Regions from separate parts of the Arthrobacter sp. zg-Y916 genome, predicted to be linked through region 2. Evidence: predicted binding sites of a transcription regulator. Region 2 holds the regulator's gene; the other holds the start of a gene.
What was found. Region 2 encodes HrcA, which represses chaperone genes, less so after heat shock. Its sites were predicted from a motif close to TTNGCACTCGNNNNNNNCGAGTGCNAA; they were not measured.
Positions count from the first base shown of each region.

Region 1: groES (co-chaperone GroES) is a predicted target of HrcA. The motif match lies at 5,506-5,532, and genes of this name have one in related genera.

Region 1 covers NZ_JAJJOD010000001.1:690,482-701,058, reverse strand. Annotated here, with positions in the region: gene guaB (IMP dehydrogenase) at 1-1,010, opposite strand, end outside; gene LOC59_RS03400 (acyltransferase family protein) at 1,124-3,223, opposite strand; gene groL (chaperonin GroEL) at 3,384-4,994, opposite strand; gene groES (co-chaperone GroES) at 5,070-5,366, opposite strand; gene LOC59_RS03385 (siderophore ABC transporter substrate-binding protein) at 5,741-6,694, shown strand; gene LOC59_RS03380 (ABC transporter permease) at 6,774-7,811, shown strand; gene LOC59_RS03375 (iron chelate uptake ABC transporter family permease subunit) at 7,804-8,820, shown strand; gene LOC59_RS03370 (iron ABC transporter ATP-binding protein) at 8,817-9,575, shown strand; gene LOC59_RS03365 (hypothetical protein) at 9,582-10,577, opposite strand, start outside.
Region 2 covers NZ_JAJJOD010000003.1:178,728-188,492, forward strand. Annotated here, with positions in the region: gene ybeY (rRNA maturation RNase YbeY) at 1-62, opposite strand, end outside; gene LOC59_RS07825 (PhoH family protein) at 62-1,096, opposite strand; gene LOC59_RS07830 (GerMN domain-containing protein) at 1,504-2,415, shown strand; gene LOC59_RS07835 (16S rRNA (uracil(1498)-N(3))-methyltransferase) at 2,452-3,231, opposite strand; gene dnaJ (molecular chaperone DnaJ) at 3,249-4,385, opposite strand; gene hrcA (heat-inducible transcriptional repressor HrcA) at 4,474-5,487, opposite strand; gene LOC59_RS07850 (DUF3097 domain-containing protein) at 5,654-6,496, shown strand; gene LOC59_RS07855 (DUF4870 domain-containing protein) at 6,649-7,077, shown strand; gene hemW (radical SAM family heme chaperone HemW) at 7,212-8,441, opposite strand; gene lepA (translation elongation factor 4) at 8,438-9,765, opposite strand, start outside.

The sequences.
Region 1 (10,577 bases), on a different contig from region 2:
TTGGCCGCTTCATAAATGGCCGTAATCTGCGGGACGCCGACGCCGGCGACCACGCGGGTAGTGCAGATGGAGCCCGGACCCACGCCGACCTTGATGGCGTCAGCGCCGGCATCAATCAGGGCCTGGGCACCTTCGCGGGTCGCTGCCTGGCCGCCGATGACATCCACGTGCGCTGCTGCCGGGTCCTTCTTGAGGCGGGCAATCATTTCCAGGACGCCTGCGCTGTGGCCGTTGGCGGTGTCCACCACGAGGACGTCGACGCCGGCATCCACCAGCGCCATGGCGCGTTCGTACCCGTCACCGAAGAAGCCGACGGCGGCACCGACGCGGAGCCTGCCCTCGTCATCCTTGGTTGCGAGCGGATACTGCTCGGCCTTGTCGAAGTCCTTGACCGTGATCAGGCCCTGGAGGCGTCCGGCGTCATCCACCAGCGGCAGCTTCTCAATCCGGTTCTTGCCCAGGAGCTCAACCGTCTCCTCCGGGGTGATGCCCACCCGGCCGGTGATCAGCGGCATCCGGGTCATGACTTCCCCGACCTTGCGGGAGGGGTACTCGGACTTCGGGATAAAACGGGTATCGCGGTTGGTCACGATTCCCAGGAGCTTGTTTTCCGGATCCACGACGGGAAGGCCCGACACCCGGAAATGCGCGCAGAGATCGTCCAGTTCCTGCAGCGTGGCGTCCGGGTCGATGGTGACCGGGTTGGTGATCATGCCTGATTCGCTGCGCTTGACCCGGTCCACGTGTTCGGCCTGGTCCGCGATGGAGAGGTTGCGGTGGATGACACCCAGGCCGCCGTGGCGGGCCATCGCGATCGCCATTCGCGATTCGGTCACGGTATCCATGGCTGCGGAGAGCAGCGGGGTCTGTACCGTGATCCGCTTGGTCAGCCGGGAACTGGTGTCCGCCTCGGACGGGATGACGTCCGTGGGACCGGGCAGCAGGAGGACGTCATCATAGGTCAGGCCGACGAAGCCAAACGGATCGTGTTCTGGGGACTGCTGGCTCAAGTGCGCGCCTCTTTCAGGACCGGGGAGTTGTGGGGCCGGGCATCACGGCCGCGTTTATCCAATCGTAGAACGAAATGGACAGGGTTCCGTATTCCGGACGCTACCTGGTCCAGCTAAACCGACGCTGGCACGGTGACGCCTTCCCACCCGGTGGCGTCGAGGATCCGCTGGGCCAGTTCCGGGGAGACGGTCTCCATGTAGGTGCGGTTGAGGTGGTCGTGGTCCTTGTAGACGATCACGTTGCCGATGATGCCGGGGCAGGAGTCCTCAAAACAGAACTGGTCGCTCATGTCCAGGACGTGGACGCCCGGGATCCGTTCCTGGAGTCCTTCCAGAGGGGAAACCTCTGCCAGCAGCTCGCTGCGCGGGACGTGGCAGGCCTGGACGGAGAGGTCGTTTGCCTCCAGGCACTTGAACATATCGAACTCGAAGCGCGGGTTGTCCCGCATGGCCAGCACGGCGATCCCGGCTTCATCGAAGGCCCGCACGCCGTCATCGTAGCCGCCGGCCAGATATTCGGCCGGGCTGGATTCTTCGGTGACGGAGGCGACAGTGAACACGGCGTCCGGCATCAGGCCCAGGGTGTATTCGCCTGCTGCCTCATTGAACGCGTTGCATTCCTCGGAGCGTTCCGGATCCGCCGCCCCGTAACGGCATCCCATCTTCAGGACGGTGACCACGTGCCAGTCATTGGCCAGCGCGACGGGCCGCAGCGCTGCCGTCCACTGCATGGCGTGGGAATCGCCGAGCACGACGATTCTCTTTTGTGCACCGTCTGCGCTGCCGATCTGCTTGCAGGACTTTTCCAGGACGCTGCCTTCAGCCGGAGCGAATGCTTCGTCGCACGCATGGTCGAGCTTCGCCCATTCCTGGTCCATCTCGGACGCGGAAGGTTTCACCAGGGCGGTCGTCGATGCAGCGGTTTGGAATTCAGGATCGAGTGAGAGGGCGCCGGGGTTGTCGGCAATGCTCTGCAGCCTGACTGCCTGCGCATCAGAGGCAACCTTGGCCTGCCACCCGGCCAGGGGCGCTGCGACCAGCGCGAAGGAGGCGGCGAGCACCAGTGCGGAGCGCCACGATGCGGCTTCCGGCCAGGACCAGCCGCGCAGCGGGGTTTCCACCAGTTTGGTCGTGAGCACCGCCAGGAGCAGCGAAACAGCAATCACTGCGGCGCCGTCGACGATTCCGGCGTTTTCCTGGCCGGAGGCGATGAGCCAGAAGACGAGGACGGGCCAGTGCCAGAGGTACAGGGCATAGGAGTTGTCTCCCAGTTTCACCAGCGGCTTCGCTGTGAGCCAGCGGTCCGCTCCCAGCCTGCTGCCGGTGTCACCCGCAGCAATCACCATGGCGGCTGCCAGGGTGGGCCACAGGGCCAGGTATCCCGGGAACTGCTGCTGCACCTGCAGGATGATGCCGCAGCCGAGCATGGCTGCCACGCCGGTCCAGCCGATCAGGATGCGAAGCCTGCGGCCAAGGTGCAGATACGGCAGCGCGAGTGCCAGGAGGGTTCCAAGCGCGAATTCCCAGAGCCGGGTCCGCGTATCGAAGTATGCATACGCCTGGTTCGCGCCGGTCTGCCAGATGGAAAACGCGAGCGAAGCGGCGAAGATTATCCCGAAGATCCCGGTGAGCACGGTTCGGTAGCCGATTCGGGCCAGCCGGGCCGCCGGAAGCGCAGCAGCGAAAAGAAGCGGCCACAGCAGGAAGACCTGGCCCTGGATCGAGAGGGACCAGAAGTGCTGGAGCGGGCTGGCGCCGCTGTGGTCAGCGGCCAGGTAGTCGACGGCGTTGTTCGCCAGGGTCCAGTTCTGCACATAGAACAGGGAGGACCAGGACTCGGTGATGAGGTCCTGCCGGTAGCTGGCGGGCAGCAGGAATGCAGTGGCCGCGAGGACGGAGAGGAGCACGACGACGACGGCCGGCAGCAGCCGCTTGAACAGGTGCAGCCAATAGCGGCCCAGGGCCAGTGCCCTGCCTGCTTCGGCTTTGCGGACAAAGGAACCGGTCAGCAGGAAGGCGGAGATAAGGAGGAAGACGTCCACTCCGCCGGAAACCCTGCCAAGCCACACGTGGTAAATGACAACCAGTATCACCGCCAGCGCCCGCAGGCCCTGGACTTCCGGACGGTAGCGGCGTTCACCGGCTGCGGGGGCGGAAGGAACTGACGGTTTTTCGGAGCGCGAAGCGGCAGCGTGCTGCTCGGTTGCTGACACTTGCGGGTGTCCTTTCAGATGGCAAATACCGCAAGAGTTTACCTGTCCCTGCGCCCGCCCTTTGAATGTGCCGACCCGGCGCGCCCCGGGCCGGCACACACAAAAGGGCCCCTCCGGGGCGGAGTTCCGCGCCTGGAGGGGCCCATTTGTTCAGCCCGAATTAGTGCTGGTGACCGTGGTCATCATTCTCTTCGGAGGGCTTCTCCACAACCAGTGCCTCGGTGGTGAGGACCAGTGCGGCGATCGATGCTGCGTTGCGCAGGGCCGAACGCGTGACCTTGACCGGGTCGATAATGCCGGCTTCGATCAGGTTGCCGTATTCGCCGGTTGCAGCGTTGAAGCCGTGGTTGACTTCAAGCTCGCTGACCTTGGAGACAACAACCATGCCTTCGGCACCGGCGTTCTCGGCGATCCAGCGCAGCGGCTGGGCCAGCGCGCGCCGGACCAGGCCAACGGCCGTGGCGGCGTCGCCGTCGAGCTTGGCTACCTCGGAATCGGTGTCCAGGGCGCGGGCAGCGTGGACCAGCGCGGAACCGCCGCCGGCCACGATGCCCTCTTCCAGGGCAGCGCGGGTCGAGGACACAGCGTCCTCAATGCGGTGCTTCTTTTCCTTCAGCTCAACCTCGGTGGCTGCGCCAACCTTGATCACGCCGATGCCGCCGGAGAGCTTGGCCAGGCGTTCCTGCAGCTTTTCGCGGTCCCAGTCGGAGTCCGTGCGCTCGATCTCGGCACGGATCTGTGCCACGCGGTCGGCGACGTCGGCTTCGGAGCCATTGCCGTCAACGATCGTGGTGTTGTCCTTGGTGACGGTGATGCGGCGGGCGGAGCCCAGCACCTCCAGGCCAACCTGGTCCAGCTTCAGGCCGAGGTCCGGGGACACAACCTGGGCGCCGGTGAGCGTGGCGATGTCCTGCATCATGGCCTTGCGGCGGTCGCCGAAGCCCGGAGCCTTCACTGCAACCACGTTCAGGGTGCCGCGGATCTTGTTGACCACCAGGGTGGACAGCGCTTCGCCGTCAACGTCTTCGGCAATGATGAACAGCGGCTTGGAGGCCTGCAGTGCCTTTTCCAGCAGCGGCAGGAACTCTGCAACCGAGGAAATCTTGCCGGAGTTGATCAGGATCAGCGCGTCTTCGAGGACGGCTTCCTGGCGCTCCGGGTCGGTCACGAAGTACGGCGAGAGGTAGCCCTTGTCGAACTGCATGCCTTCGGTGATGACCAGTTCGGTGGACGTCGAGGAAGACTCCTCGATGGTGATGACGCCGTCCTTGCCTACCTTGTCGAAAGCTTCGGCCAGGAGCTGGCCGACCTCTTCGCTCTGCGCGGAGATGGCCGCCACGTGGGCAACCTGGTTGCCTTCAACTTCCTTGGCGTTCTCCAGCAGGCGGGCCGCAACGGCCTCGACTGCGGTCTCGATGCCGTGCTTGAGGGCACCGGGAGCGGCGCCTGCTGCCACGTTGCGCAGGCCTTCCTTGACCAGTGCCTGGGCCAGCACCGTTGCGGTGGTGGTACCGTCACCGGCGACGTCGTTGGTCTTGGTGGCAACTTCCTTGGCCAGCTGTGCGCCAAGGTTCTCGTACGGATCGTCGAGTTCGACCTCGCGGGCGATCGTGACGCCGTCGTTGGTGATGGTGGGGGCGCCCCAGGTCTTGGCGAGCACCACGTTGCGGCCGCGCGGGCCGAGGGTGACCTTGACGGTGTTGGCGAGCTTGTCGACACCGGCTTCCAGTGAACGACGGGCGGAGTCGTTGAACTCCAACTGCTTTGCCATGTGTGTGTCCTTTCCGACAACAACTACATCTACAAAAGAAGACCCCGGCCGAATCTGGCCGGGGTCTTCAAAGACTTACTTGACGACGATGGCCAGCACGTCGCGTGCGGAGAGCACCAGGTATTCCTGGCCGCCCTGCTTGACCTCGGTTCCGCCGTACTTCGAGTAGATGACGACGTCGCCCTCGGCGACATCGATCGGCACACGGTTGCCGTTGTCGTCAACGCGGCCGGGGCCGACTGCTACGACTTCGCCCTCCTGGGGCTTTTCCTTAGCGGTGTCCGGGATAACCAGGCCGGAGGCCGTGGTCTGCTCAGCTTCGAGCGGGCGAACAACAATGCGATCCTCAAGGGGCTTAATAGAGACCGACACTCGGGCTCTCCTTTGCTAGTTACTAACGGGTTTGTGGACCGTCGGTAGGCGCTTGCCGTCGTCGCGGGTGCCGGTGAACGCTTCCCTCAGGAATTAGCACCCTCACGTGGGGAGTGCTAGGTCCGACTTTATGCAACGGTTAGCACTCGGTCAAGGTGAGTGCCAACAAAGATCATCGGGATGCCCCTGCCTCCCGTGGCTCCGTCGTCTCTGTTACGGATTCGGTCTCCCCGTCCGGTGACTCAAGTTGCTTAGCCTTGCCTAACCAGATAACTTTCAAGGGCGCGCAAAAATTAGCCAACAATTTTGTGTCCTAATGGCGGAGGCATCCGGCAGGCGACGCATCCTTTGAGAGAAATACTGGAGCACCACTCGTGAAGACGACCCTGAAGTCCCGGCTGCTGGCCGGAACCGCCCTCGTGTCCCTGCTTGCCGTGAGCGCGTGCGGCTCCGAGACCGATGCCGCCGCCGAACCCGCCGCCACGGAACCCAGCATGATCACTGTGGAGCACACGCAGGGCACCACTGAGGTCCCCGTGAACCCCGAGGTCGTCTACACCTTCGACCTGGGCGCCCTGGACACCTTGGACGCCCTGGGCATCGAGGTTGACGGCGTTCCGGCAGCAAACTTCCCCGAGAGCCTCTCCAAGTTCGGCTCGGATGACTACGCCAAGATCGGCAGCATGAAGGAACCGGACTTCGAAGCCATCAGCGCCGGAGCTCCGGATCTGATCATCATGTCCGGCCGTACCGCCGACTTCTACGACGAGTTCTCCAAGATCGCCCCCACGGTCAACCTCAGCACCGACGCTGCCGACCCGTGGAACTCCTTCATCGAGAACACCGAAATCATCGGCGACATCTTCGGCAAGGAAGCCGAGGTCGAGGAGAAGCTCGCCGCTCTGGACACCAAGGTCGACGAAACCAAGGCCACCGCGGCGGACGCCGGCAACGGCCTGATCATCATGACCAGCGGCGGCGAAATGACTGCTTATGGCGCGGGTTCACGCTTCGGCCTGATCCACGATGTCCTCGGCGTCGCCACTGCAGCGGACATCAAGTCCGAAGCCCAGCACGGCGAGTCGGTCTCCTTCGAATACGTGGCCGAGATCAACCCGGACCACCTGTTCGTCATTGACCGCGACGTCGCTGTCGGCAATGCAGGCGAAGTTGCCTCCGCTGTCCTGGACAACGAACTGGTCAAGGGCACCAAGGCAGCAGCCAACGACAACATCACCATGCTCGATTCCTCCAGCTGGTACCTGGTGGGCTATGGCCTGAACAACGTTGACGCAATGGTCAGCGCTGTCCAGGACGGCATCTCCTAACCCGTTCCCTTACCTGCTAGATCCTCATTGGCCGGGTCTGCCTTCGGGCAGGCCCGGCCAGTGAGGGAGACGGAATCGCATGACAACGCAGCTCACTCCCCCCACAGCCCCGGCCTCCTCCGGGGCCGCTGCCGTATCCAGGCGACGCCGCTTCGGCCCCGCGGCCATGATGGTCCTGGGCGGTGCGGCTGTGCTTGTACTCGCCGTCGTCAGCATGTTCGTCGGCGTCAGCGACGTCTCCCTGTCCTCGCTGCTGGCCGGCGATCAACATGCCTGGGACATCTTCTGGATCAGCCGGGTTCCGCGGACGCTAAGCATCATTCTGGCCGGCATGGCGCTCAGCGTGGCCGGGCTCATCATGCAGCTGATGGCGCGGAACAAATTCGTGGAGCCCTCCACAGTCGGGACCATTGAATCCGCGTCACTGGGCATCCTGGTGGTGACGGTCCTGCTGCCCGGTGCTTCGCTGTTCATGAAGATGTCCACCGCCACCGTCTTCGCCGTCGCCGGAACCGCCCTCTTCCTGCTCATCCTGCGCCGCATTCCGCTGCGCAACACGCTGATCGTGCCCCTGGTGGGAATCATGCTCGGCGGCGTGATCGCTGCCGTCACCACCTTCTTCGCCTACCGGTTCGACCTGCTGCAGACCCTAAACTCCTGGATGACCGGCGACTTCTCCGGGGTGCTGCGCGGACGCTATGAACTGCTGTGGATCGTGGGTGCACTGACCCTCATTGGGTTCCTGGCTGCCGACCGTTTCACCGTTGCCGGCATGGGCCAGGAGTTCACGACCAATTTGGGACTGAACTACAACCGCGTCATGACCCTGGGCCTGATCATCGTGTCCCTGATCAGCGCCGTCGTGGTGGTCAGCGTTGGTTCCGTGCCGTTCCTGGGGCTGATCGTCCCGAACCTCGTCTCCCTCCTGGTGGGCGACAACGTCCGCCGCGCCATACCGTGGGTGGCGATTTTCGGTGCCGGCTTTGTCCTGGCCTGCGACATCATCGGCCGGACCATCCGCTATCCGTATGAAATCCCGGTCGGCGTGATCGTCTCTGCCGTGGGCAGTGCCCTGTTCCTCTACCTGCTCCTGAGAAAGCGCTCAGCCCGTGCCTAGCTCCCCCACCAGCGTCCTGCCTTCGGCCATGACCGTGCAGCGCCGGCGTCCGGTGCGAAACCTCTCCCCGCGGTCCTGGATCATCATCCTCTCTGTGGTGGCCGCAGCACTTGTGGCCGTCTTTATGACCATTGAGCTGCGCGGCAATATCGGCTACGTGCTGCCGCGCCGCGCCATCAAGGTGGGCTCGATGATCCTGGTGGCGTACGCCGTCGGGGTTTCCACCGTCCTGTTCCAGACGGTCACCGCCAACCGGATCCTGACGCCGTCAATCATGGGGTTTGACGCCCTGTACGTGCTGATCCAGACGGTCCTGGTATTTACGCTGGGCGGCGGGTTCGTGCTCGCCATGTCCGAGCCGCTTCGCTACGGCATGGAAGTGGCCCTGATGGTGGGCTTCTCCTTCCTGCTTTACCGCTGGCTGTTTACCGGGGGCGGGAAATCCCTGCACCTGATGCTGCTGGTCGGCATCGTCCTGGGCACCATGTTCCGGGGCATGTCTTCGCTGCTGCAGCGGCTGATCGAGCCCAGCGAGTTCATCATCCTGCAGGACCTGTTCTTCGCGTCCTTTAACAACGTCGACGGAGCGCTGCTTGGCTACTCGTTGATCGCCGTCGTGCTGGTCAGCATTCCAGCCTGGCGGATGCGGCATCAGCTCGACGTGATGTCGCTGGGCCGGGAAACGTCCATCAACCTGGGCGTGAACCACAAGCGGTCCGTCACCCTGGTGCTGGTCATCTGCTCCGTCCTCGTGGCGGTGTCCACCGCCCTGGTGGGGCCGGTGACCTTCTTTGGCCTGCTGGTGGCGTCGCTGGCCTACCAGCTCTGCTCGCACTTCAAGCATTCAGCCGTTGTGCCCATGGCCGTGCTGATCGGCATCATCGCCCTGGTGGGCGGCCAGCTGGTGCTGGAACGGATCTTCTCGTTCAACACTGCGCTGAGCATTGTCATTGAATTCGTTGGCGGGATCGTCTTTTTGATCCTGCTCCTGAAAGGCTCCCTCAAATGATCCAGGTCACCGGCGTCACTAAGCAGTACGCGGGCACTACAGTCGTGGACGGGGTGAGCTGCCACATCAAGGAGGGCGGAGTCACCTCAATCATCGGCCCCAACGGCGCCGGCAAATCCACGCTGCTCTCCATCATCAGCCGCCTGCTGAAGGCCGACGAGGGTTCGGTCACGGTGGACGGCCTGGATGTCTCTGCCGCCCCGGGCAAGGAGCTGGCGCGCAAGATGGCGATCCTGCGGCAGGACAACCACCTGACCGTCCGGCTCACCGTCCGCGATCTGGTCGGCTTCGGCCGCTACCCGCACAACGGCGGACGTCCGACGGCGGTGTGCCGGGAGAAGATCGAGCAGGCCATGGCCTTCCTGGACTTGAGCGAACTGGCCGACCGGTTTGTCGACGAACTGTCCGGCGGGCAGCGCCAGCGCGCGTTCATCGCGATGGTGCTGGCACAGGACACCGACTATCTGCTGCTGGATGAGCCGCTGAACAACCTGGACATGAAGCACTCAGTGGAGATGATGCGGCTGCTGCGCCGGCTCACGGACGAGCTCGGCAAGACCGTGGTCCTGGTCATCCACGACATTAACTTCGCGTCCTGCTACTCCGACGACATCATTGCCATGGCTGACGGCAAGCTGCTCCACCAGGGACCGCCGTCGATGATCATGCAGCCCGAGGTCCTTAAGGACATCTACGAGATCGACATCCGGATCGAAGAGATTGAGGGCAACCGGATCGGCGTGTACTTCGCCTAGCCGGGCCTAGGGGTACTCTGCCCAGACTTTTCCTTCGGGGACTCTGCCGTCTGCCGGGCGTTCGTCGAAGCCCGGCAGCTCCGGGATCCAGAGCGGTGTTCCTTCGACCGAGGCATGGATGAACCGCACCAGCGTGTCCCAGACAGCGGCTGAAGAGACCGGCTCCAGAATCACCGAACCGCCGTCACCCCGACCCAGCCGGTACTGGCCAGCCGTTCCGGCGTTCACGAAGCCGAACCAGCCTCCTGTCCGCTCATCGAGGATCTCCCATTCTGTCCATGGCTGTTGCCACATTCGCCGGGCCGCTTCGCTCAGGCCTATGGGGGCTCTCGCCCGCGCGGACTTCACCTTGGCTTCGTACTGGTCCCTTGCCAGGACCACCGGTTCATGCGCAATGCTCCATGCCGGTGAGAACCCCAGCCAGTCCGCTATGGCTTTGGGAACGGCATTTGCCTGGAGGACCTGTACGGACAGGTCATCCGGGCCGGGTACGCGTGCGGATGGACGGGAGAAGCGAGAAGGCTCCGCAGTCACCCTTCCGCACCCTCCCCCAATCCATGCCTGAAGGACAGCCCCGCCGCGCTCATCTGCAGCGGTGACTTGGAAGGCTGCGACCGGGGTCCGTAACGGGGCGCCGTAGTCCGTGCCGGCCGGGGTCAGCGAGCCGTCGGCGGCAAGGAAGCCTGCTTCCCGGAGTGCCGTGAACTCCGGGCCCTTGCGCTGGAACATCCCCAGCCGGTTCCTGTCCGCCAGGCTGTCCATCAGTTCCAGGGCGGGAATACGCAGGAGCAGTGCCGGTTCCTGGCAAGGCTGGGCGGCGGCCAGAGCGCCGAGGTCTTCACGGTCCTCACCGGCCAAACGCGATGCTGTCTCGTCCAGCCGCGGCTCTGTGGGCGCAAAGGTATCAATGGCGTCGCGTTCCTGACCATCAGCTGCCGCGTTGGCCGGTTCGATCCGAAGATCCATAATCATCTGCTCGAACAGCAGCTTCATTCCTGCGTG
Region 2 (9,765 bases):
AGCCGCGCGAGTGCTTCCTCGTCGGCTTCCAGGGCGGACTCGTTGTTTACTTCAATGCTCATTACTTCTTCTCCTGGCCCGCACTGCGGGAGGCTGTGCGGGAACGGCGTTCCTCGTCCCATTCGCCGTAGGCCGTGACGATGTCGCTGACAAGGCGGTGCCGGACCACGTCCGTGGCTGTGAGCTCCGAGAACTGTACGTCCTCGATCCCGTCCAGGATTTCATGGACGATCCGCAGCCCTGAAACGGTGCTGCCGGGAAGATCCACCTGGGTGACGTCGCCGGTAACCACCATTTTGGAACCGAAGCCCAGGCGGGTCAGGAACATCTTCATTTGTTCCGGCGTCGTGTTCTGCGCCTCGTCCAGGATGATGAACGCGTCGTTGAGGGTACGGCCGCGCATGTAGGCCAGCGGTGCCACTTCAATGGTGCCGGCGGCCATCAGGCGGGGAATGGATTCAGGATCCATCATGTCGTGCAGGGCGTCATAGAGGGGCCGCAGATAGGGGTCGATCTTGTCGTTCAGCGTTCCCGGGAGGAAGCCAAGCCGCTCCCCCGCTTCGACAGCAGGACGCGTGAGGATGATCCGGTTGACTTCCTTTTGCTGCAGCGCCTGTACGGCCTTCGCCATGGCAAGGTAGGTCTTGCCCGTACCTGCCGGACCGATCCCGAAGACCACGGTGTTGCGGTCGATCGCGTCAACGTAGTTCTTCTGGTTCAGCGTCTTGGGCCGGATGGTGCGTCCGCGGGTGGAAAGGATGTTCTGCGTCAGCACCTCGGCCGGACGTTCGGCGGTCTGGTCCCTGAGCATGGTGATGAGCTGTTCCAGCACCTGCGGCGTGACACGGGTCTGGTGGCGCGCCAGGACCCGGACCTCATTCACCAGGCGGACGGTCCGGTCAACGGCAGGCGCCGGGCCTGAGACAGAGAGTTCGTTGCCCCGGACGTGGAGGTTGACCTCGGGGAAGGCGGACTCGATGACTCTCAAAGCCTCGTCATTCGCGCCCAGAGACTGGACCATATGCTCCGTGGAGTCAAAGACAATCGTCTGCTGGTCCTCGCGGATGGTGCCGATTCCTGCTGAAGATTCGGTCATATATACGGCCCCTCGGCCTCTCATCGCCCCTTATCAGGTCATCTTGGTCTAAAGCTGAAAAACGGAATGTTTTCCCCGGCAGGCTCCCGGAGTAATTCCGCGCGCACACCTCATTTAATCTTACTTGATCTGCGCCACGCCGTGCCGCCATGGCAGCAGGAGTGTAGCCGCAACGGGCACGGGAAGGGTCCGTGACGTGGATTACGCGGTTTGTCTCGGCTTTGCATCGGCTCGGTCTCAATCAGGTTTCAGTCCCATCCCAGAACAGTTAACTCACCGTTTTCGGGCCGCGGGCTGTGCCAAGCTGGGGGTCGTGCTGCGACCGGATCCCCGCTCCGGACGCTCCCCCACATGCACCGCCCGGTCCCCGGACTGCGGGCACTGAGCAACGGAAGGCAGGGACGGCTATGGCAAAACAACGGCAGACCCGCGTCCGTGTCCTCCTCCTCGCAGCGGCAGTTCCGTTCATCCTCCCCGGCTGCGGTGTCGTCGCAGAGCTGCCGACCACGTCGATGCCCGATTCGTTCAGCAAATCCTCGGCGTCCGAGGGGCTGCCCATGGCGGTCTCAGCTCCCGCGGAGGCAACGGCGTCGAAAGTTGTCATGCCGGTCTACTGGCTGGCCCAGAACGAGTCCGACATCCAGCTGTACCGGGAATTCCTGCCGTCCGAGAACACGGGCGACCCGATTGGCGAAGCAGTACAGGCCATGACGGCGCAGGTCCCCCGTGACAGCGACTATTTCACGCCCTGGCAGCCGGCGTCTGAAGTGACCGCCTCAATTTCGAGCAAGAACATCATCACCGTGGACATCACTTCCGACGCCTTCAAGGCCTCACTTGACGCAGGCATGGCCCACCGGGCCGTTCAGCAGCTGGTGTACACCGCCACGGCTGCTGCGGCCAACGCCGGGCTCACGACGGCGGGGTACAGCACCAGCGTGATTGTCCTGGTGGACGGCAAGGCAGGCTACCAGGCCTTCGGCCACGAGCTGCTGGAAAAACCGCTCGAGCGGGACAAGTTGCTGCCCGCGCCGATCTGGATCATCGATCCCCAGGAAGGCGACGGCGTCGAAACCTCCGTCACCGTCACCGGTTCCGCCGTGGTCCGGGAGGAGAAGCTTTCCTGGAGCGTCGAGCCGATCGTGAAGGGACGTCCGGATACGTCAGCCGCCACCACGGGCAGAGTCGCACTCGACGCCGCTACCGGCGAAACGGCACTGTTCGAAGTCAGCATCAAACTGGAACCGGGCGAATACAACCTGCGGGTCTTCCACGGCGATGGTGCCAACGAGGATTCGAAGCGCATTACTGTCTACTGACCCGCGCGCTCCGGCCTGCCCCGGCATCTGGAGCAGTTAGGACCAGCGGCCCAGCAAATGGTTCAGCAGCACCAGTGCTGCCGGGCCGGCGCTTGAAGAGCGGAGCACATGCGGCCCAAGGCGCACGGTGAGGGCACCGGCAGCGCGCAGGGACTCGAGTTCCGCGGGAGAGATCCCGCCCTCGGGGCCAACCACCACGGCAATGGAAACCCGGTCCCCCGGTGCACGATCCTGCCCCTGCAGCTCCAGCGACTCCACCGCGTTGACCAGTCCAGTGTCCGCCTCTTCGTGCAGGACGAGCACCAGGTCCATGCCTGCCAGCCGCTGCGGCAGCATCTTGGTATCAGCGACGTCCAGGACGACGGGCAGCCGGGAACGGCGGGACTGCTTGGCTGCTGACGTTACGACCGATTGCCACTTCGCCCGTCCCTTCGCTGCCTTCTCGGCCCGCCACCGCACAATGCTGCGTTCTGACTGCCACGGAATGACGGCGTCGACCCCGAGCTCGGTAGCTGCCTCGATGGCCTGCTCATCCCGGTCCCCTTTGGCCAGGGCCTGGACCAGGATGAACTCGTGAACCGGGGCCGGCTCGGACTGGACTTCGCTGACCTCGATCTCCAGCAGGGCAGGCTCAGCGCAGCGGACAGTTCCGCGCAGCCGGATCCCGGCGCCGTCGACAATGTCAACGTCCTCGCCCGGAGCCAGCCGCTTGACCGACACGGCATGCCGCGCCTCCGGGCCGGTCAGCGTGAAGACGCCTCCCGGTGCCGCCGCTGCCACCTGTTCGGGGTCGCCAAAAAAGATCGGGTTGGTCATGAAGTACCCGTCTGCGGCTAGTGGTTGCCGAGGCGGTCGCGGAGCTTGGCGAAGACACCCGGGCTGCTGGTGCCCCCGACGCGGCCTTCGGCGCACTGTTCGCCGCGCAGTTCGGCGAGCCGGCGGAGGAGTTCTTCCTGCTCGGCGTCGAGCTTCTGCGGCGTCTCGACCTGGACGTGGACCATCAGGTCCCCTCGGCCGTAGCCGCGCAGGTGGGTGACGCCCAGGCCCTTGAGGGTGGTCACTTCGCCGGACTGGGTGCCCGGCTTGATGCTGATTTCCCGGGCGCCGTCGAACGTTTCCATGGTGATGACCGTTCCCAGCGCTGCCGCGGTCATGGGGACGGTCAGCGTTGCATGCAGGTCGTCGCCTTCCCGGACGAACACCGGATCCGCGTTGACGCGGATTTCCACGTAGAGATCACCCTGGGGCCCGCCGGCCGTGCCGGCCTCACCCTGGCCGCTGAGCTGGATGCGGGTGCCTGTGGCCACGCCGGCGGGGACCTTGATCGTCAGCGTGCGGCGGCTGCGGACCCGGCCTTCCCCGGCGCACTCGTGGCAAGGGTCGGGAATGATGGTGCCGAACCCCTGGCAGGAACCGCAGGGAGCAGTGGTCATGACCTGGCCGAGGATGGACCGGACCGCACGCTGGACCTGACCCGTGCCGTGGCAGATATCGCAGGTGCGCGGGGAGGTGCCGGGCTGGCAGCACGAACCGTCGCAGGTGGGGCAGAGGACAGCGGTTTCGACGTCGATCTTCTTGTTGGTGCCGAAAACGGCGTCCTTCAGGTCGATGCGGACGTTGATGAGCGCGTCCTGGCCTCGGCGGGTACGCGAAGCCGGTCCCCGCCCGCCGCCGGCGCCGCCGCCGAAGAACGTATCGAAGATGTCCTGGAAGCCGAAGCCCTGGCCGCTGAAGCCGCCGCCGAAACCGTTGTCGGTGCCGTTCTCCTGGCCGGTGGTGTCATAGATCCGCCGCTTCTGCGGGTCGGAGAGGACTTCGTAGGCGTGGGACACTGCCTTGAACTCGTCAGCGGCTCCGGGAGCGGTGTTGACATCAGGATGCAGCTTGCGGGCAAGCTTGCGGTACGCCTTTTTGATTTCCTCGCCGGTGGCATCCCGGCTGACGCCGAGTACCTGGTAGTGATCACTCACTCGTGCACATCGCTTCCTGTATTGCGTACCCCGTTATAGGGGCGGGTTTTGTCTTTTCGACGGCACCCCGAGGGGCTGCCGCTCCGGGTCACTCGTTCAGGACCCGGGAAAGGTAGCGGGCGACGGCGCGGACCGCAGCCATGGTATTGGGATAGTCCATTCGTGTGGGACCAAGGATTCCTACCATAGCGGACGCGTCCGGGCCGTACCCAGTGGCTACCACGGAGGCCTCGGAGAGAGAGCCGTAGGGGTTCTCCGAACCGATGCGGACGGAGACGCCCCTGGCGTCCTGCTCCATCTCTGAAAGCAGGCGGAGCATGACCACCTGTTCCTCAAGTGCTTCAAGGATCGGTCCGATGGTCAACGGGAAATCTCCGGTGGCACGGGCCAGGTTCGCCGTTCCTGCCATGACCATCCGGTCCTCGCGGTTGATGCCCGCAAGCTGTTCCAGGCAGCGGCCGAGCGCCCCCGCGGTGCCGCGCAGCTGTACCGGCACCGTTGCCAGGCAGTCGGCGAGGTGGCTGGTGATACGCGTCAGGGAGGTTCCGGCCAGTCCCTGCAGGAAGTGCTGGCGGAGTTCGTGCAGGGCAGGCTCAGTGACCGGGGAGGGAACGGTGATGACCCGCTGCTCAACCCGGCCCGTGGTGGAAATCAGGACTACCAGCACCTGTGCCGGTGCCAGCAGGACGAACTCGATATGCCGCACCTTGGCGTTGCCCAGATGCGGGTACTGGACGACGGCGACCTGGTTGGTCAGCTGGGCCAGCAGGCGCACTGTCCGGTCCAGGACGTCATCAATGTCCTCGGCGCCCTCAAGCAGGTTCTGGATGGCACGGCGTTCGGCGCTCGACAGCGGCTTCAGGTCCGATAGCTGGTCAACGAAGAGCCGGTACCCCTTGTCAGTCGGGATGCGTCCGGCAGAAGTATGCGGCGCAACAATCAGGCCCTCTTCTTCGAGGACCGCCATGTCGTTGCGGATGGTGGCGGAGGAGACGCCGAGCTGGTGCCGCTCTACCAGGGCCTTGGAACCCACAGGTTCCCGGGAATGGACATAATCTTCAACAATGGCCCGGAGCACCTCGAGCCGGCGTGGTTCACTCATGGTTTTCCCTCCCTCGTTGAAGCTCCTGCGGCACTTTCGCGCGGATTAGCACTCGGCATACTCAAGTGCTAAGTCTAATACGTTCCGATGCCGTTGCTAGCATTGAATCTCCCGTGCCTGCGAGACCGCCGGCGCTCCGCCCCGTGTCCAGGAACGAGGAAACCCCGTGCCGAACTTTGAATGGGGACCGAGGGATATCTCTGCCCCGGTCCGGAAAGCGCTCCGGCAGGTCGGCGCCGAGAAGGGCCTTGTGCTGGAAGATGTCCAAACCGGCTGGGTAGGCGCCGTCCTGCGGACGGAAAAGTCCGGGGGCCTGCACCTCATGGTGCTTGAAGACGCCCGGGGTCGCACTAAATCCTTTGAACTGGGTTTCGGCTTCCTCCTTGAAGGCGAACCCGTGGAAGTGGTTCCGGCAGTAAAGTCCTCAGCCCCGACAGTGCAGCGAACGGCGTCCGGCTCGGTCGCCGTCGCGAACCAGCGGGCCCGGACCGCGCGGGCCAGCCGCATCTGGGTTGAGGGCAAACACGACGCTGAGCTGGTGGAAAAAGTCTGGGGAGACGATCTGCGCGTTGAAGGCATCGTCGTCGAGCCCCTCCACGGCGTGGATGACCTGGCTGCGGCGGTGCGGGACTTCTCCCCCGGGCCAGGACGGCGGCTGGGAATCCTGGTGGACCACCTGGTGCCGGGGTCAAAGGAATCCAGGATCGCGGCCGCAGCGATGGCCGTTCCCGGTGCGGCAGCGAACGTCCTGATCGTTGGCCATCCCTACGTAGACGTCTGGCAGGCGATCAAACCCCACGTCATCGGTCTGCAGGCCTGGCCCGTGGTCCCGCGTTCGGAAGACTGGAAGACCGGCATCCTGAAAGGACTCGGCTGGCCGCACCGTGACCACACCGACGTCGCCATGGGCTGGAAGAAACTCCTGGGCGCCGTGCGGACCTATGCGGATCTGGAGCCGACCCTCCTGGGGCGGGTCGAAGAGGTCATCGATTTCCTCACCGTGCCCTAGCGCGACAGCCGTCCGCGGCGCTCTCCGCTCGCTGCGGCGCTCCGCCGCAGGTGTGTTTGCCTGTGTACGCCGCTGAACCCAGTACCCTTGATGAACAACAGGTACCCGTGGGTGCGAACCCTGCGTCATCTGAGAGTTAAAGGAATGCAACTGTGTCCAACACACGCCAGAACCATCCGCAGCGACCGGAAAACCACGGTTCCCCAGCGCGCCCGGACTACCAGGGTGCACCCGCCAATGCCCTTCCGCTGACTGCTTCCGAAGACCGTCAGTGGGCCACGCTGTCCCATTTCGGCGGCATCCTGGGCTTTGTGCCGTCCCTCATCATTTACCTGGTCTTCCGCGACCGCGGCCCGTTCACTGCGCAGGAATCCAAGGAAGCGCTGAACTTTACCCTGCCTCCCACCATCCTGGCGCTGGTGGCCTGGCTGCTGTCCTTCATCCCCGTCGTGGGCGGCTTTTTCGCGGTCTTCAATGCCCTTATCTGGATTGCCGTCGCCGTGGCTTCGGTCATTGCGGGCATCGAATGCAACCGCGGGCGTCCGTACCGCTACCGCTTCAACCTGCGCCGGATCCGCTGACGCATCCAGCGCTGACGCATCAAGCGCTGACGGCTCCGGCCGTGCACTAAAAGACCCACCGCACCAAAAGACCCGCCGTCCCTTGAGGGGACGGCGGGTCTTTGCGTTGGGCGGGCGGGCCGTGTTGAGCGGGCTTAGGGAAGCAGGCGGCGCACGACGGCGTCAGCCAGCAGGCGCCCCTTCAGCGTCAGCAGGACGGTTCCGGCCATGGCAGCCCGGGGATCAACCAAGCCGTCGGCGATGAGTCCGGCCACCGCAAGGCGGCCCTCCGGGCACAGCCGGTCACGGGAAATCCCTTCGGCAAGCCGGGCGCGGAGCATGACGTCTTCGAGGTAACGGGTGTCAGCATCCAACGTTTCCCGGCCGACTGCAGGGGATTCCCCCGCCGCGATCCGGCCTGCGTAGGCAGTGGGGTGCTTTGCGTTCCACCAGCGGATACCGCCGACGTGCGAGTGTGCACCGGGACCTACACCCCACCAGTCATCGCTGCGCCAGTACGCCATGTTGTGCCGGCATTCATCCGACGGCGTCCGCGCCCAGTTGCTGACCTCATACCAGCCGAGTCCAGCTGCTCCGAAGAGTTCATCGGCCAGCAGGTATTTGTCCGCATGGTCGTCGTCGTCGATGGGCGGAACCTCGCCGCGGCGGATCCGTGCCGCCAGCTTGGTGCCGTCTTCGATGATCAGGGCATAGGCCGAAATATGGTCCGGTTCGTAGCTGAGCGCTTCCTCAACGGAGTGTTTCCAGTCCGCCAGGGACTCCCCCGGTGTGCCGTAGATCAGGTCCACGCTCACCTTGAGGCCGGCGTCGCGCGCCCACTTCACGGCCTGAGGCACCCGCGACGGCGTGTGCGTCCGGTCCAGGACCGCCAGCACATGAGGGACGGCGGACTGCATCCCGAAAGACACCCGGGTGAATCCGGCGTCAGCGAGCAGCTGCAGCGATTCCGGCGTGACTGAATCGGGATTGGCTTCGGTGGTCACTTCGGCGCCCGGGGCGAGTCCCCACTGTTCGACGGCGGTGCCAAGGATGGCTGCCAGGTCTTCGGCCGGCAGCAGGGTCGGTGTTCCTCCGCCGAAGAAGACAGTTTCGATCGGCCGGTGCGGAACGCCGGAGGCCTTCAGGGCACCGGCGGCGAAACGCACTTCCTGCTGCGCCGTCGCCGCGTACTCAACCTGCGAGGCACCTCCGCCAAGTTCCGTGGCGGTGTAGGTGTTGAAATCGCAGTAGCCGCAGCGGACGGCGCAGAACGGGATATGGACGTAGAGACCGAACCGGCGCCCGGCTGCCTCGGTGGCAGCCTGGGCCGGCAGGATTCCGTCCTTTGGCGCGGGATCCCCGAGGGGCAGTGCGCTGGGAGTCACTTCTTGGATTTGTCCTTGGACTCGTCGGAGGACAGTGCGGCGACGAAGGCTTCCTGGGGAACCTCGACGCGACCCACCATCTTCATCCGCTTCTTGCCTTCCTTCTGCTTCTCCAGCAGCTTGCGCTTACGGCTGATATCGCCGCCGTAGCACTTGGCAAGCACGTCCTTGCGGATGGCCCTGATGGATTCACGCGCAATGATCCGCGAGCCGATGGCGGCCTGGATCGGCACCTCGAACTGCTGCCTCGGGATCAGCTCCCGGAGCTTTCCGGTCATCATGACGCCGTAGGAGTAGGCCTTGTCCTTATGGGTGATGGAGCTGAAGGCATCCACCTGCTCACCCTGGAGCAGGATGTCCACCTTGACCAGGTCGGCCACCTGATCGCCGTCGGCCTTCCAGTCCAGCGAGGCATAACCGCGTGTCTTGGACTTCAGGATGTCGAAGAAGTCGAAGACGATTTCGGCCAGCGGCAGGCGGTACCGGATCTCGACCCGGTCCTCAGAGAGATAGTCCATGCCGCCCAGGACGCCGCGGCGGGCCTGGCACAGCTCCATGATGGCGCCAACGAATTCGTTCGGTGCCAGGATGGTCGCGGACACCATCGGCTCGCGGACCTCTTTGATCTTGCCTTCCGGGTACTCGCTCGGGTTGGTCACTGTGACCACCTTGTTGTCCTCGAGCGTCACCTCGTACTCCACGTTCGGTGCGGTGGAGATGAGGTCCAGGTTGTACTCGCGCTCGAGCCGTTCGCGGGTGATTTCCAGGTGCAGCAGGCCAAGGAAACCCACACGGAAACCGAAGCCCAGTGCCGCCGAGGTCTCGGGTTCGTATACCAGCGCGGCGTCGTTGAGCATCAGTTTTTCCAGCGCATCGCGCAGCACCGGATAGTCGGCGCCGTCGATCGGGTAAAGCCCCGAGAACACCATTGGCTTGGGATCGGCGTAGCCGGGCAGCGATTCGGCTGCCGGTTTGGCGAGGTTGGTGACCGTGTCACCAACCTTGGAGAGCCGGACGTCCTTCACGCCGGTGATGAGGTAACCCACCTCGCCGACACCCAGGCCCTTGGAGGGTGTGGGTTCCGGCGAGCTGACACCGATTTCCAGCAGTTCGTGGCTGGCGCGGGTGGACATCATCTGCACGCGTTCGCGGGGCGAGAGCTTGCCGTCAACCACGCGAACGTACGTGACCACGCCGCGGTAGGTGTCGTAGACCGAATCGAAGATCATGGCGCGTGCCGGTGCGTTGGGGTCGCCGACCGGTGCGGGAATGTCACGGACGATCTGGTCCAGCAGGGCTTCAACGCCGACGCCGGTCTTGCCGG